Regions from separate parts of the Paenibacillus sp. EB106-06-01-XG199 genome, predicted to be linked through region 1. Evidence: riboswitches for the same ligand, from Rfam matches in the RefSeq annotation. Region 1 holds a riboswitch; each other region holds the start of a gene.

Region 1 (4,404 bases):
CGAAAGTCCAAACATTCCTTGCAGTGACTCCCGTAACAGTTGTATCTGAAGGCTATCGCGCAGCAACAGCGCGCTATAAACATTCTAGCATCTCGAGGTTGCTGTTTAGCTCGTAGCTCACAATAACAATCCGATATTTTTGCGTCAACACATAATGAGGAGGGTTCCATATGAAACTGGTACTTCTATCAGGCGGTTCAGGTAAACGTCTCTGGCCATTGTCTAACGATTCACGTTCGAAGCAATTTCTGAAGGTACTTGAGAGCCCAACGGGGGAACCGGAATCCATGGTGCAACGGGTATGGCGGCAGCTGGAGGAAGCTAATATGTCGGGTTCGGCTTATCTGGCTACCGGCCGCAGCCAGGTGGAAATGATTCAGAGCCAGCTTGGCAGCGAGGTGCCTATCATCGTTGAGCCGGAACGCCGCGATACGTTTCCGGCGATTGCCCTGACAGCAGCCTACCTGTATTCCATGGAAGGCGTTTCGCCAAGCGAGACCGTGGCCATCCTCCCGGTCGATCCTTATGTGGAAGCCGCCTTCTTCGATACAGTAGTGCAGCTTGAGCAAACGATGCAGGAGAGCGGAGCGAACCTGGCGCTAATGGGTGTAGTACCCGAGCATGCTTCAGAAAAATACGGATACATCATTCCTACCAGCGCTGAGGCGGGAGCAAGCGGCTATCTGCAGGTAAGCCACTTCCAGGAGAAACCTGACCGTGAGCAGGCCGAGGAACTGATCAGCCGGAATGCCCTCTGGAACTGCGGCGTGTTCGCGTTCCGCCTGGGTTATCTGCTTGATATTCTGCAGCGTAAGGGATTGCCGCTGAACTATGAGGAACTGCAGAAGCAGTACAAACTGCTTGCTTCCATCAGCTTTGACTATGAAGTGGTGGAAAAAGAGGAGAAAATCGTAGTTCAGCCTTATGCCGGGTTCTGGAAGGATCTGGGAACCTGGAACACGCTAACTGAAGAAATGAACAGCAATCATGTAGGCAAAGGGTTCGTGACGGCGGATTCCGAAGGCACATGCCTGATTAATGAGCTGGATATTCCGATTACGGTGATCGGTGCGAAGGATCTGATTATCGCTGCCAGCCCGGACGGGATTTTGGTTACCCATAAAGCGGAGAGTCCGAGAATCAAGGAAGTGCTGAAGTCTTTTGAACAAAGACCGATGTACGAAGAACGCCGCTGGGGCCATTATAAAGTCATAGATTATGTGAAATACGATGAGGGAAATGAAGTGCTGACCAAACGGATTTTTATCGAAGAGGGTAAAAATATCAGTTACCAGCTGCACCATAAACGAAGTGAAATCTGGACATTTGTCAGCGGTGAAGCAAGCATTGTGATTAATGAGAAGATGCATAATGTCAAGGCAGGAGATGTGGTTCGTATACCGGAAGGCACCAAACATGCGATCCTTGCGCTGACGGATGTAGAGTTTATTGAGGTACAGACCGGTTCGGAACTGGTAGAAGAGGATAACATCCGCATCACCTTGGATTGGGAAGATATAGCTTTGCAACAGTTTATCTCGTAGGCCTAAATAATCTATTTAACCAATTGTTGCAAATCTAAAACAGGCATTTAGAACCATTTATTAATCTATTTTTATTAATGCTCTAAATAAAAACTTCATAGGGACGATACTTACGGTAAGAGGGATAAATCCTTCCAAAACGACAAGGCAAACCTAATCGAAAGATAGGGACGCAAAGCCATAGGGCCTTCGCAAGAGTGGCAGCCTGGCTACCGAAAGGAAGATAATTTTGAAAACTTACCGTAAGTCTCGTCTGCTGTCCACATTGTTGTCTCTTGCCATATTGTTAACCACTGTGCCTTTAGGGTTTGGGCTGTCGCCTTCAACCGCAGAAGCCTCATCAAGCACAGCAGTGCCGGTTAATCCGGACGCTTCAGCCGAAGCTGTCAAGCTGCTTAGTAATCTCTATTCCATTACCGGAAAAGGGATTATCACTGGACAGCACGATTATTTGGAGAGCCCGGATGAATTCAGCAACAAGCTGAAGGGAACAAGCGGAGAATATGCTGCTCTTCACGGATATGAGCTTGGCGTAATTAGCGGCCAGTCGGAGAGTACGGCTGCTTCGCAGCGCAAGAATGTGGTGAACAGCGCGATCAACTGGTACAAGAACGGCGGCATTGTCACAATGACCTTTCATCAGAATCTGCCGGGGACGGCGTACCTCTGGTCCAATGTGCAGAAGCCGCTCACCCAAGCGGAATTTAACAGGTATGTAACGCCGGGCACGACAGAATACGCCAGCCTGATCACGGATCTGGATAAAGTGGCGGTGTCTCTTAAAAGCTTGCGGGATGCGGGCGTTCCTGTACTTTGGAGACCTTATCATGAAATGAACGGCAACTGGTTCTGGTGGGGGAAGAAAAGTAATTTTGCTGAACTGTGGAATATTATGTATGACCGTTTCGTGAACGTTCATCAATTAAACAATCTGTTGTGGGTATGGAACCCTAATGCACCGAATGCCTGGTCCGATCCTTATGCGCTGACCTATCCGGGCGCAAGCAAAGTGGATGTTCTTGCAGCAGATATATATGATAACGATTATATGAATAAGTACTATGACAGTTTGCTTAGTCTGGCTGCCGGTAAACCGATAGGTATTGGTGAGAACGGTGAGATGCCCAGCACGGCCAAACTGAAGCTCTCCCAGAAAAATTTCGTTTTCATGATGAACTGGGGAAAAATGCTCTATGAGAAAAACAGCACAACTACGATTAAGAGTTTCATGAGCGATAGCTATACACTGACCCGGGATCAATATAAGAGTTGGAGTGCACCGGCCACTGCGCCAACACCGACGGCAACACCGACGCCAACGCCAACGGCAACACCGACGCCAACGCCAACGGCAACATCGACGCCAACACCAACGGCAACATCTACGGCAACGCCAACACCTAAGGTTACGCCAGCACCTGTACCAACGCCTGACTCTAATGATTCAGTGGAAGCGCCTGTGGTGAGCGGACTTAAGGGAGAGTACTTCAAAAACATGACGCTTTCCGGTACGCCCGCCTTGGTGCGCAATGATGCATTGCTTAATTTTAACTGGCGCCAGGGTTCGCCGGATCCTTCAATCGGTATAGATTCCTTCTCCGTCCGCTGGACCGGTCAAATCAAGCCAACGTATAGTGAGACTTATCAGTTTTTTACCACTTCGGATGACGGTATCCGCGTTTATATTAACGGTAAAGCTGTCATTGACAGCTGGATGAAACAGAGCGGAGCCGAGCGTACCGGAAGCATCGCTTTAACAGGCGGTCAGTTGTACGACATCAAGGTTGAGTATTACGAGAATGCCGGCGATGCGAATATCCGCTTAATGTGGCAAAGTCAAAGCCAAGCCAAAGTGACGGTTCCGGCCAGCGCATTGTTTGTGAATGCCGGGGCAGCTGCTGCCAGCCAGACAGAATTGGACAGTACACTCAGCCTGATTGCAAAACCGGCTTTAGCGGCGACAGCAGCACCAGCCTCAACGGCAACGGCAGCACCAACACCGGTGCCAACACCGACAGCAACGCCAACACCGGTGCCAACGGCAACACCAACACCGACGCCAGCACCAACGCCAACACCGACGCCAGCACCAATGCCAACGGCAGCACCAACACCGATGCCAGCTCCAACGCCAACACCGGTGCAAACGACAGCAGCACCAACACCAGTGCCAACACCGACAGCAGCACCTGCTGAGAATGGACTAAAGGCAGAATATTTCAATAATATGCTGCTGTCAGGCACTCCGGCACTTGTACGTAACGACGCCATTCTTGATTTCAATTGGCGTCAAGGCACCCCGGATGCTGCAATCGGCATCGATTTCTTCTCCGTACGCTGGAGCGGCAAGATTAAGCCGCTCTACAGTGAAACGTACACAATCTATACTACTTCAGATGACGGCATCCGCGTTTGGGTCAATGACAGTCTTGTGATTGACAGCTGGATGAAACAGAGTGGAACCGAACGCATGGGAAGCATCAGCCTGAATGCCGGGCAGCTATATGATATTAAAGTGGAGTATTACGAGAATCAAGGGGATGCCAGAGCGCGTCTAATGTGGGAAAGCCCAAGCCAAGTGAAGGGTACTGTTCCTGCGAGCGCCCTGTTTCTTCCTTCCGCTTCCTAAGCAGAGCGACTGGTTAGCTTCTGTATTCACCGGCGGGTGCTGGTTAAGACGTTACAATTATAATTCCTAAAGTCCACTCTTAGTGGCCCTGCTTATCAGCAGGGCTACTAAGCTATAGCCCCCATTTGGCCTCGGGATGTATGAATCTGCATAGGAACGCATCCTGTGTGCCGTGGCGGTAGTTCCCTGGAGAAAGGAGATTACGATTTGAACACTTACCGCAAGTACCGC
Region 2 (4,404 bases), on a different contig from region 1:
GCAGCGGAGAGAAAAGTGCCCCTGTGTCACTGTCATGCAGCACCAGATGGCGGTGCGCGAAGGTACCGCGCTGGGAGTCCTGGCCGCTGAGACGAATCGGTGTGCCATCCTTCAGAATCGTAGCGAAGGCGAGGGCTTCTGCGAGTGCCCAGTCCACGCGTTCTCCATCATTCAAAGCGTCTTTGCGGCGCTGTAGAATCCGCTCCAGCTTCGGATAGACCTGGAAGCCGTCCGGAACCGACAGCAGCTCCCGGTTAATTTCCTGCAGGTTGTCAAGCGGAACCGCTGTAGGGCGCTGCGGTGTAGGTGCGCTGTCCAGGGCAACTGAGGTTTTGGCGTCTGCGTTCTTATGCTTGCCTTCCTTCATCTTATCAAAGGCTTGCTGCAGTACGCCTTCGGCTTCGGCATTCATTGCCGTAACGTCTTCTACCGTGATGACGCGCTCCTCCTGTAACCGTTCCGCGTACACTTTGTATACAGTAGGATGATTGCGCACTTTACCATAAACAATCGGCTGTGTCGTTTCCGGATCATCCATTTCATTATGTCCGTGGCGGCGGTAGCCGATCAAGTCGATCACGAAATCCTTCTTGAACAGATTGCGGTAGGCGCTGGCCAAACGGACGGCTGCAATGCAAGCCTCCGGATCATCGGCATTGACATGCACAATCGGAATTTCATAGCCCTTAGCCAGGTCACTGGCATAGTGGGTAGAACGGGAATCCTCACTTTCCGTCGTGAATCCGATCCGGTTATTGACGATAATATGCACCGTACCGCCGTTCTGATAACCTTTAAGCTTGCCGATATTAAGGGTTTCGGCCACGATGCCTTCACCCGGGAAGGCAGCATCGCCATGCATCAGCACAGCCATGGCTTTATTGGTGTTTAGCTTAGGCAGACCCGGAGTGCTGCGGTCTTCCTGGGCCGCACGCGTGAAGCCCTCGACCACCGGATTGACGAATTCCAAGTGGCTGGGATTGTTGGCCAGAGTGATCCGTGTACGGACGGTTTCGCCTTCACGGACAGCGCGGTCAGCGCCGAGATGATATTTCACATCGCCGGTCCAGCCGTAGTTAATGCCCATGGAGCCTTCGGAAGGGAACAGCTCCTTGTTCGGCGAATGATGGAATTCCGAGAAAATAATATCATAAGGTTTGCCCAGGATATGAGCCAGGACGTTAAGCCGTCCGCGATGCGCCATACCCATCAGGATATGCTCGGCACCGTCATGAGCGGCAGCACGCACGATTTCATCCAGCATCGGCACCAAGGCGTCATTGCCTTCCAGGCTAAAGCGTTTCTGGCCGACAAAGGTTTTATGAAGGAAAGTTTCGAACTGCTCTACCTGAATCAGCCTTTTCAGCAATTCTTTGCGCTCTGTGTTGTTTAGAGGCGCGGGAGAGCTGGTAGATTCCGCCTGGCTGTTCAGCCAGCGCAGCTCCTGCTCGTCACGCACATGCCCGAATTCATAGGCAATGGTCTGCGTGTAGGCCTGGCGCATCCGGTGAACGGCATCCCAGGCCGTATGAACGTCATTCGGGGCATTCTCCCAGATCAGCGAGGCGGGCATAGCCATTAAATCCTCGCGGGTCAGATCATAGGTTTCGTACTCCAAATATTTCGCCATCGGATTGTTTCCCCGGTCCAGCGGGTCGATATTGGCGGCCATATGGCCATGTATGCGGATATTGGCGATCAGCTTGGATGCCCTTACGGCCTTTCTAAGCCACTCAGTATCTCCTGAAACCACAGGCAGCGGTGCCTGTTCAGCATCGGGAGCCAATGGAGGGGGGCCGGAACGGGTGAAAAGATCGCGGTAATTATGCTCTACTAAAGTTGGATCTTTTACAAATTGCTCATATTTCTCTTGGATGTAACCCAAATTGGGTCCGTAATACTTGCTCCACACAGTTTCGTTATAGGGATCTTTGGCTGCCATGAATACATCCTCCTAACGGATGAACTCCACGCGCGCCAAAATTTCGCCGGCGCCCTTGTGGAGCTTCGATGTTTGCGGTTTCATTCCTCATCTTATTGTGCAACTTTCAAGCCGGGTAATCAATTCATACTTTGGTTGAATCCGTTCGCAAAACGGTATGATTCAGTGCCTAATTCATACAGAACTATTATAAGTTTGGTTTCTTAACTATATGAAAATAATGCGGCGGTGTGATTGAAATGAATGAAATAAAAATGTTGTTTTCAGTTTTCATATATACATACATAGATAAAGAGGCTTGTTCTACAATTTTTTGGGATTATCGAGTAATTCGTACAAGCAGTTGGCAAAATAATCAATTATTTTCCGTTTCCATTTATACAATATTCCCATAAATCGACACACTTTTCGTGTAAGATATTGTATAATGTTATTGCGGATAACGGTTTCATGAATTTCTAGCCAGATCCTTTCATGTAAAGGATCCAGTAAAGGGTAAACCTGCCGAAAGACAGGGGCACAAAGTCTCGGGTCTAATGTAGAAATACTACGACGGCCGGACTGCCTGGGGACGCGTAATCTTAGGAGGAGATTTCTTGGATAAGTCCAACCAGGGGAACAACGGAGAACTGCAGACAGTTGATCTGGATTTAGAATGGGTCTATTTGCTGATGTCGGCTAAGCAGGCTGGCATCCAAGCGGATGAAATCCGCCAATTTTTTAATGAGAAGACTTTGCAGGCAATGTAGCGGTTGGTTGTTAATAGCTTTGTACATACAGAAAGGGCACAGCGGATCTCTCCGCTGTGCCCTTTCTGTATGACCGGCAGGAGAGGGAACCTGCATGAATCAGGAATCCTTCTGCTCCAGCCGCCATTTTTGATAGTCCAAGAACTCTTTGAATTCCCGCTTGCTTATACCCGAAGCCATAGCTTCCAGTACGAGCCGGGACCATTCTCCATCCAGAGGTGACTCTTGTACACCGGAAGGCTCTCCGTAAAGAAGCGCATGAATGGACACCTGAAGTGCGTCAGCGATTTTTTCAATAAATTGAATAGAGGGGTTGGATTGTATATTTCTTTCCACATTGCTTAAGTATGATTTCGCCACATCAGCCTTATCCGCAAGCTCCGAAAGAGACAAGCCTTTTTCCAGACGGAGATGGTGGATACGACTTCCCATATTATCTGGCACGATAAAAACGTCCCTCCGTACTTTTTGTTACAGTATATCAAATAACCGTAAGACGGACAAAGCACTATAGAATCAGTTCCGGTATGAATGATCCCCCTTTTATGTCGTTTCCACTCCACATCCCCATTATTTTTGTTTCCTCTGCGGTATCATTTAGATTTTTCATGCAAAAAACGTTCGTTAAAAAGTACGATAAACTGAGGAAAATGAAGCTTAAAGCAGGAAGTTAACTATAAATTGTTCTTTATTGAGAATATTGCAACAAAATGCGATTTTTGATTTGTAGGAGTAATGGCATATACTTACGTCATAGTTCTTTATAACGAACGAATAACGTTCGTCATAAAGGCTGGATGTTAATAGATTACCTTGTTTGCAGGAAATTGCAAGCAGCTAAAGGAGAGGCTCCTGTGAGGCTTTCACGTTCTTCCCGGAATAGAAACATCCGTCGGTATACGCTTCCCCAAATTGCAGGGATCGTAGTGATTTCGGCTTATGGCATCGGCCAAATTACAACGCCCACGTATGCATTGCTGACTGACGTCGCAGCAACCGAATCCTCCAATATCACCACAGCATTTGTGTTTCCAAGTACGGTCGATCACATTGCCAACCAAGCCAGCGAGGCGATGAAGCTTGCTGCCTGGCAGCGTGAAGCGGCGAGAGAGGCGTTAGCGGAGATAACGGACAAGAATACGGACTCGGAGACCGCAGAGGGACGTATTGGAGGTATTCAAGAGGCTGCTGCACAAACGCGTGAGGCTGCGGCCGGCGCGGCTGCCCTTTTAGCTGAGCTTCAAGGCTATCTAACACGCTCACAACTAGAGCTGGAGCAGCAAGTCAATGAAGTGAACCAGAGACTTTCTCCATATGAGGTCGATTTTAATCAATTAACAACCGCACAAAATAATGCTATCCCGGTATTCGAACAATTGCTCAGCCAAGCCAATCTGACGCTGGGCGAATTTCAGGAGATGGTTAGAAAGTTAAGCTCCATCAGAAGAGTGGACGCTTATGTGCAGGCAGCCTATCATCAGGCATCGACCGCGGCCGAACAGGCCAGGAGTTATGCGGACGAAACCTCGCTGATGCATACGGAGGCCGCTGACGTGATCCAAGGACTGAAAGAGGCTGAGAAGAAGGCGAAGCTCGAAGCGGAAGAAAAGGCGAAGCTCGAAGCTGGGAAAAAGGCGAAGCTTGAAGCCGAGGAAAAAGCGAAGCTCGAGGCTGAGAAGAAGGCGAAGCTTGAAGCCGAGGAGAAAGCAAAAC
Region 3 (4,404 bases), on a different contig from region 1:
TCCATCTCCAGCTTCATCCCATCCGGAGTTTTATAGACATGGTCCTTCAAATCTGTGGTTACCGATAATGCCTGTGCTGCGGTCATATCTGCTTCATAGCTAAAACTCCAGTCTCCGGCGACTACCTTTTCTGTTTCACTGTTTGAAGCCAGTTCATGAATATTGCCTTGAATAACTACGGTGCTTCCTGGGCCTTCATCAGGGAATACGTAAGTCAACAGCAGAGAGGCTTGACCAGAGTTTCCATAAATGTCACTGGCCAAGGGCATGATCTCTTTCAGTTCTCCGATGTTGTGTCCTTGTTCATCATGGATTTCCAATTGGCTGGTATTAAATTTGGACATTGCGTCGTTGGCAGCATGTCCGGTTTTATCCGTAATGCTAATGTTAAGCACCAAACGGGTAGGATCAGCCACTACGTCCTGCAGGACAAAGGTATAGCCTTTATCGGTTTTCTCTATGCCAGGCTGCTGCACCACTCCGAGTATTTTGGCGTCCAGAAGACCAAGCTCTGCCCACTGGTTGGCAAGGAGGAACGGCTTCTGTGGAGGGTTGGACAGCGTCTCTGACACTGTACCTGATTTGCCTATAAAGAACAGTAATGAAGCAATTCCTATCACTGCAGCAACAGTGCTGCCCCACTTTAAACCTCCTTTTAGGGTGCGGCCCGTTTGCATTCCGGATATCTCGGATAATTGTTGCCCGGAGGCAGGCAGTATCTCTGTATTGCGAACTTGTTCCATAACGCGCTCTGTGAAATCATCAGCTAGATTAGAGCTTGTATACAATTGTGAATCCGTCAATAGATCGTTATCAGTGCCGGACAAGTCATTGTGATTGGTGTAAGCCCATTTTTTCATTGGAACCCTCCCTGGATTTCGACCATTGTTTCTTCAGCTTTTGACGGGCGCGGTGGAGACAATTTTTGACCTGATGCATAGGCATTCCCGTTATCGCTGAGATTTCCTCATAGGATAATTCATTGGTATAGCGAAGCAGCAGTACAATCCGGTATCGTTCTGGAAGCTTGGACAATTTCCGGTGCATTTCAAGCTCGTCTTCCTTACGCATATACTGCTCTTCAGGGGTTGGCCCGCGATCCTTCTCCTCCAGTAAGTTACTGCTTGTTAGGCCTGGGGATTTCCGCCTTTTCAGTGACCTGAAGTGGTTGATCGCAATGGCGTACAGCCAAGCCGCAAAGCTTGATTGGCTATGATGCCCGCGGAGTTTCTGGTATGCCTTAATAAATGTTTCCTGGGCCAAATCCTGTGCATCCTGGTGACTGGCGCCCATACCGAGCAGCAGACGATACAAGCTTGACTTGTATTTGTCTACAAGTACCGCAAAGGCCTCCCGGTTGCCCTGCAGCACTTCGGCAATGATTTGTTCGTCGTTTTCCTGTGCCTTCATCCAGTGCCTCCAATTGATTTATTTGTATATAAGACGCACCAGCGCCACAATATTTCTCACTTTTAATAAAAAAGAAAGATTATGTTCAGATCATACTACACATTGCAGGGGGAAGAGAGAATGAAACAAGACGAAGCAATCCGTCAGGTAGGCCTGGCCGTAAAGGGTGATCCGGCAGTCAGGGCGGTATTTCTGAAAGGCGCACATGCCAGAGGAGAGCAGGATGCTTACTCGGATGTTGATTTGTACTGTTTGGTCCACAGCGAGGGCTTGACAGATTTTTTAGCGCGCAGAATATCCCATATGGAGAGCTATAAACCACTGATATTCTGGTCAAACGGATCTATGCACTATCGTAGCCAAACAGATACAGCGAACAATATTTGAATGTGAGAAAAAAGGAGGATAATGACTGCTATTGTCGAATTATAAATTTAGATAGATAATAAATACCAAAATATGTTTGTGATTCGGAAGCGCCAGCTGATGAACAAAGGCAACTCCGCCGAAAGGCGGAAGACGCAAAGCCACCGGTCTAAACCGCTCACGAAAGCGGCATGACAGCGGGGACGCTCATGTAGTTTGGTTTTTTGTTGTCTAAATACAACAAAAGGAGAATAAAAAAACATGTTTTTGAAGATTCGCCACAAATTGAGGCCAGGCTTAACGTTTATTCTGGCTGCGGTCTTGGCTGCAGGCCCCCTGATTGCCACTCCGGTCCACGCAGCTGCGAAGTACACTTTTACGGATGTCAAAACTGCATATAACATGCCGCTTGACTACAACTACAAGTTCACAGGTGACACGATCGCTTCACTGGAGAAGGATAGCAAAGGGGCTTATCAGCTGTACTTACATAACTGGAAGAAGAAGACGACGGAGAAGGTCACTTCAACTAACACGTTCAAAACGAACTTGCAGCTCCTGGGAGACAGTGTTTATTATTATGAGTCCACAATTGAAGTGACTAAGCAAATTAATATCTACCCGAAGAAGCTGGTACAGTACAATTTGAAAACCAAAAAAACAAGCGAGCTTCCGCTGGAAGTGAATAATCCGGAATTACTCGGTGTGGGTGATAAATATTATGCACACAGCAGTAGCTCATATTTTTACTTCACTAACAAAACGACGCTGGAAACCCAGACCATTAATGATCTCGGTTTTGATCAGGTCTACCAGTTTGTAGATGACAAGTTCATCTATAGCAAATGGGACACCGGCACGTTGTATCTGTATGATCTGCCAAGTTCAAAAACAACTGAGATTTATAAGCTGAAAGAAAATGAATCCTTCAACCTCGTAGCTTCGAATGGTAAAGATATTGTCTGGATGATTGACTCCAAAGAAGTGGATACTGCCGGCAAGACCAAAAATTACTTCATTTATATGACGATGGACCGCAGTAAAGCCGGAGCCCCGGTAAAAGTATTGCTTAAACGTGAATGGGTTATTGGCGACCGGAATGATCTATTAATCGTGGGTGACAATTATGCGGTGTTCTCGGAAATGATGAACAATAAACTGTTAGCCCGCGGAGTGAACCTCCGAAACGGGGAACTCTTTTTGCTTGGGGAACGAAACCGCAGTGCGGACAATTTTGTGTATTTTAATAAAGACACTTTGATCTCACGCGACGCGAATGACTATATTGTGCTTCGTACAATAGTCAGAACACCATAAATAAATTTTTAGAAACTATCAAAAAAAAGTGCAATTTGATGATAGCAGTAAAGCGGTAAATCTTGGGTATTAACCTATTTCCAATGAATCCCGCAATCACAAATTGAAAAAAACAACTAGAGGAGTGCGTTAAAAAATGATCGCAGAAACTAAAATGTACCCGGAATTCAACACCATCTTCATCAGCTTACATGGATTTGCCGAATTGGCTGAAACGGTAAAAGAAGTGGAAATATTCGAGGCGTCCATGCCGACCTTGCCGATTCACGAGATGTCTCTGATTATTGACTGCAATGATATGGCGCCCTTCAAGCCGGAGATATTGCCGGTTCTGGAACGCTGCTATGTGCTGTATAACGGATTTAAACATGCGGTTCTGGTGAATCCGAAGAAAGTGGTAGCCAAATCTCAATTACAGAGAGTAGCTCCAAGCGCCGGATTTAAAGGACATTTTGTGGACACGGTGGAAGAGGCATGGGCAATCGTTAAATCCTAAATCCTAAATCGTATATCCTAAATCTAAGCAGAGGGTGGTCGACCATGGCTAATGTCAAAATAATAAGCACCGAAGTGTACCATCCTGCCTATAAGATCAGCAATGAGGAATTGGCTCTGCAGGCCGGATCTTCAGCGGACAAGCTTATCGGCATTTGGGAGTTCTTTGGCCGTAAGAATCGTTATTACGCGGCGGACTATGAAGAGAGCACGCTTTATATGGCTATTGAAGCATCCAAAAGGCTATTGAAGAGCTGCGGGCTCAGCGGAAGCGATTTGGATATGATCGTATTCTCCTCAGGAACACATGATTTCAGCGCTCCGACAGATGCTGCATTTGTGCATCAGGCGCTGGAGGGTAAAGATTCCTGCATTATCTATGACAGCAATGCCAACTGTGTAGGTATGGTTGTCGCTGCTGACCAAGCAGCCCGATCCATGATATCCACTCCCAGAGTTAGATACGCACTCATTGTAGGGTCGGAGCAGATTGCCCGTTTCTACAAAGAAGGTGACCTGGCGTCCAAGGGCCTGTGCGGAGATGCAGCCTGTGCGGTTCTGCTGGAGAGAGTGGAGGATACGGACTCCGGCCTGATAGATTCGGCGTACTACACCAATACGCAGAAGGCGGAGGATATGCAGTTCCCTGCCGGAGGCATGACACAAATGTACGGAGAACATCTGTCGCTTGAAGAGAAAAAAATCTATCTTCATCCGGAGTACAATGTCAATGTGGCTTTCCCGACAGCGGTATCCAATATTGAGCAGCTGCTTCAGGAACATGGCTATACTAAAAGTGATGTGAAGCACTATATC

Evidence for each region. Region 1 has a riboswitch for cyclic di-GMP ahead of AC3WT9_RS26040 (PA14 domain-containing protein). Riboswitches for the same ligand answer to the same signal wherever they lie in the genome.
Region 2: it holds a riboswitch for cyclic di-GMP, as region 1 does, so the genes downstream of both, AC3WT9_RS24505 (anti-repressor SinI family protein) here and AC3WT9_RS26040 (PA14 domain-containing protein) in region 1, are expected to answer to the same signal.
Region 3: it holds a riboswitch for cyclic di-GMP, as region 1 does, so the genes downstream of both, AC3WT9_RS07635 (hypothetical protein) here and AC3WT9_RS26040 (PA14 domain-containing protein) in region 1, are expected to answer to the same signal.

What each region holds. Positions count from the first base shown of each region.
Region 1 is NZ_JBYTDQ010000008.1:221,121-225,524, forward strand. It holds gene AC3WT9_RS26035 (sugar phosphate nucleotidyltransferase) at 171-1,544, shown strand; cyclic di-GMP riboswitch class I at 1,681-1,761, shown strand; gene AC3WT9_RS26040 (PA14 domain-containing protein) at 1,774-4,173, shown strand; gene AC3WT9_RS26045 (glycosyl hydrolase) at 4,381-4,404, shown strand, end outside.
Region 2 is NZ_JBYTDQ010000007.1:269,205-273,608, reverse strand. It holds gene AC3WT9_RS24510 (2-oxoglutarate dehydrogenase E1 component) at 1-1,942, opposite strand, end outside; cyclic di-GMP riboswitch class I at 2,427-2,511, shown strand; gene AC3WT9_RS24505 (anti-repressor SinI family protein) at 2,539-2,691, shown strand; gene AC3WT9_RS24500 (helix-turn-helix domain-containing protein) at 2,791-3,123, opposite strand; gene AC3WT9_RS24495 (hypothetical protein) at 3,546-4,404, shown strand, end outside.
Region 3 is NZ_JBYTDQ010000002.1:381,276-385,679, reverse strand. It holds gene AC3WT9_RS07650 (DUF4179 domain-containing protein) at 1-860, opposite strand, end outside; gene AC3WT9_RS07645 (RNA polymerase sigma factor) at 829-1,410, opposite strand; gene AC3WT9_RS07640 (hypothetical protein) at 1,531-1,797, shown strand; cyclic di-GMP riboswitch class I at 1,896-1,987, shown strand; gene AC3WT9_RS07635 (hypothetical protein) at 2,038-3,093, shown strand; gene AC3WT9_RS07630 (hypothetical protein) at 3,230-3,589, shown strand; gene AC3WT9_RS07625 (ketoacyl-ACP synthase III) at 3,634-4,404, shown strand, end outside.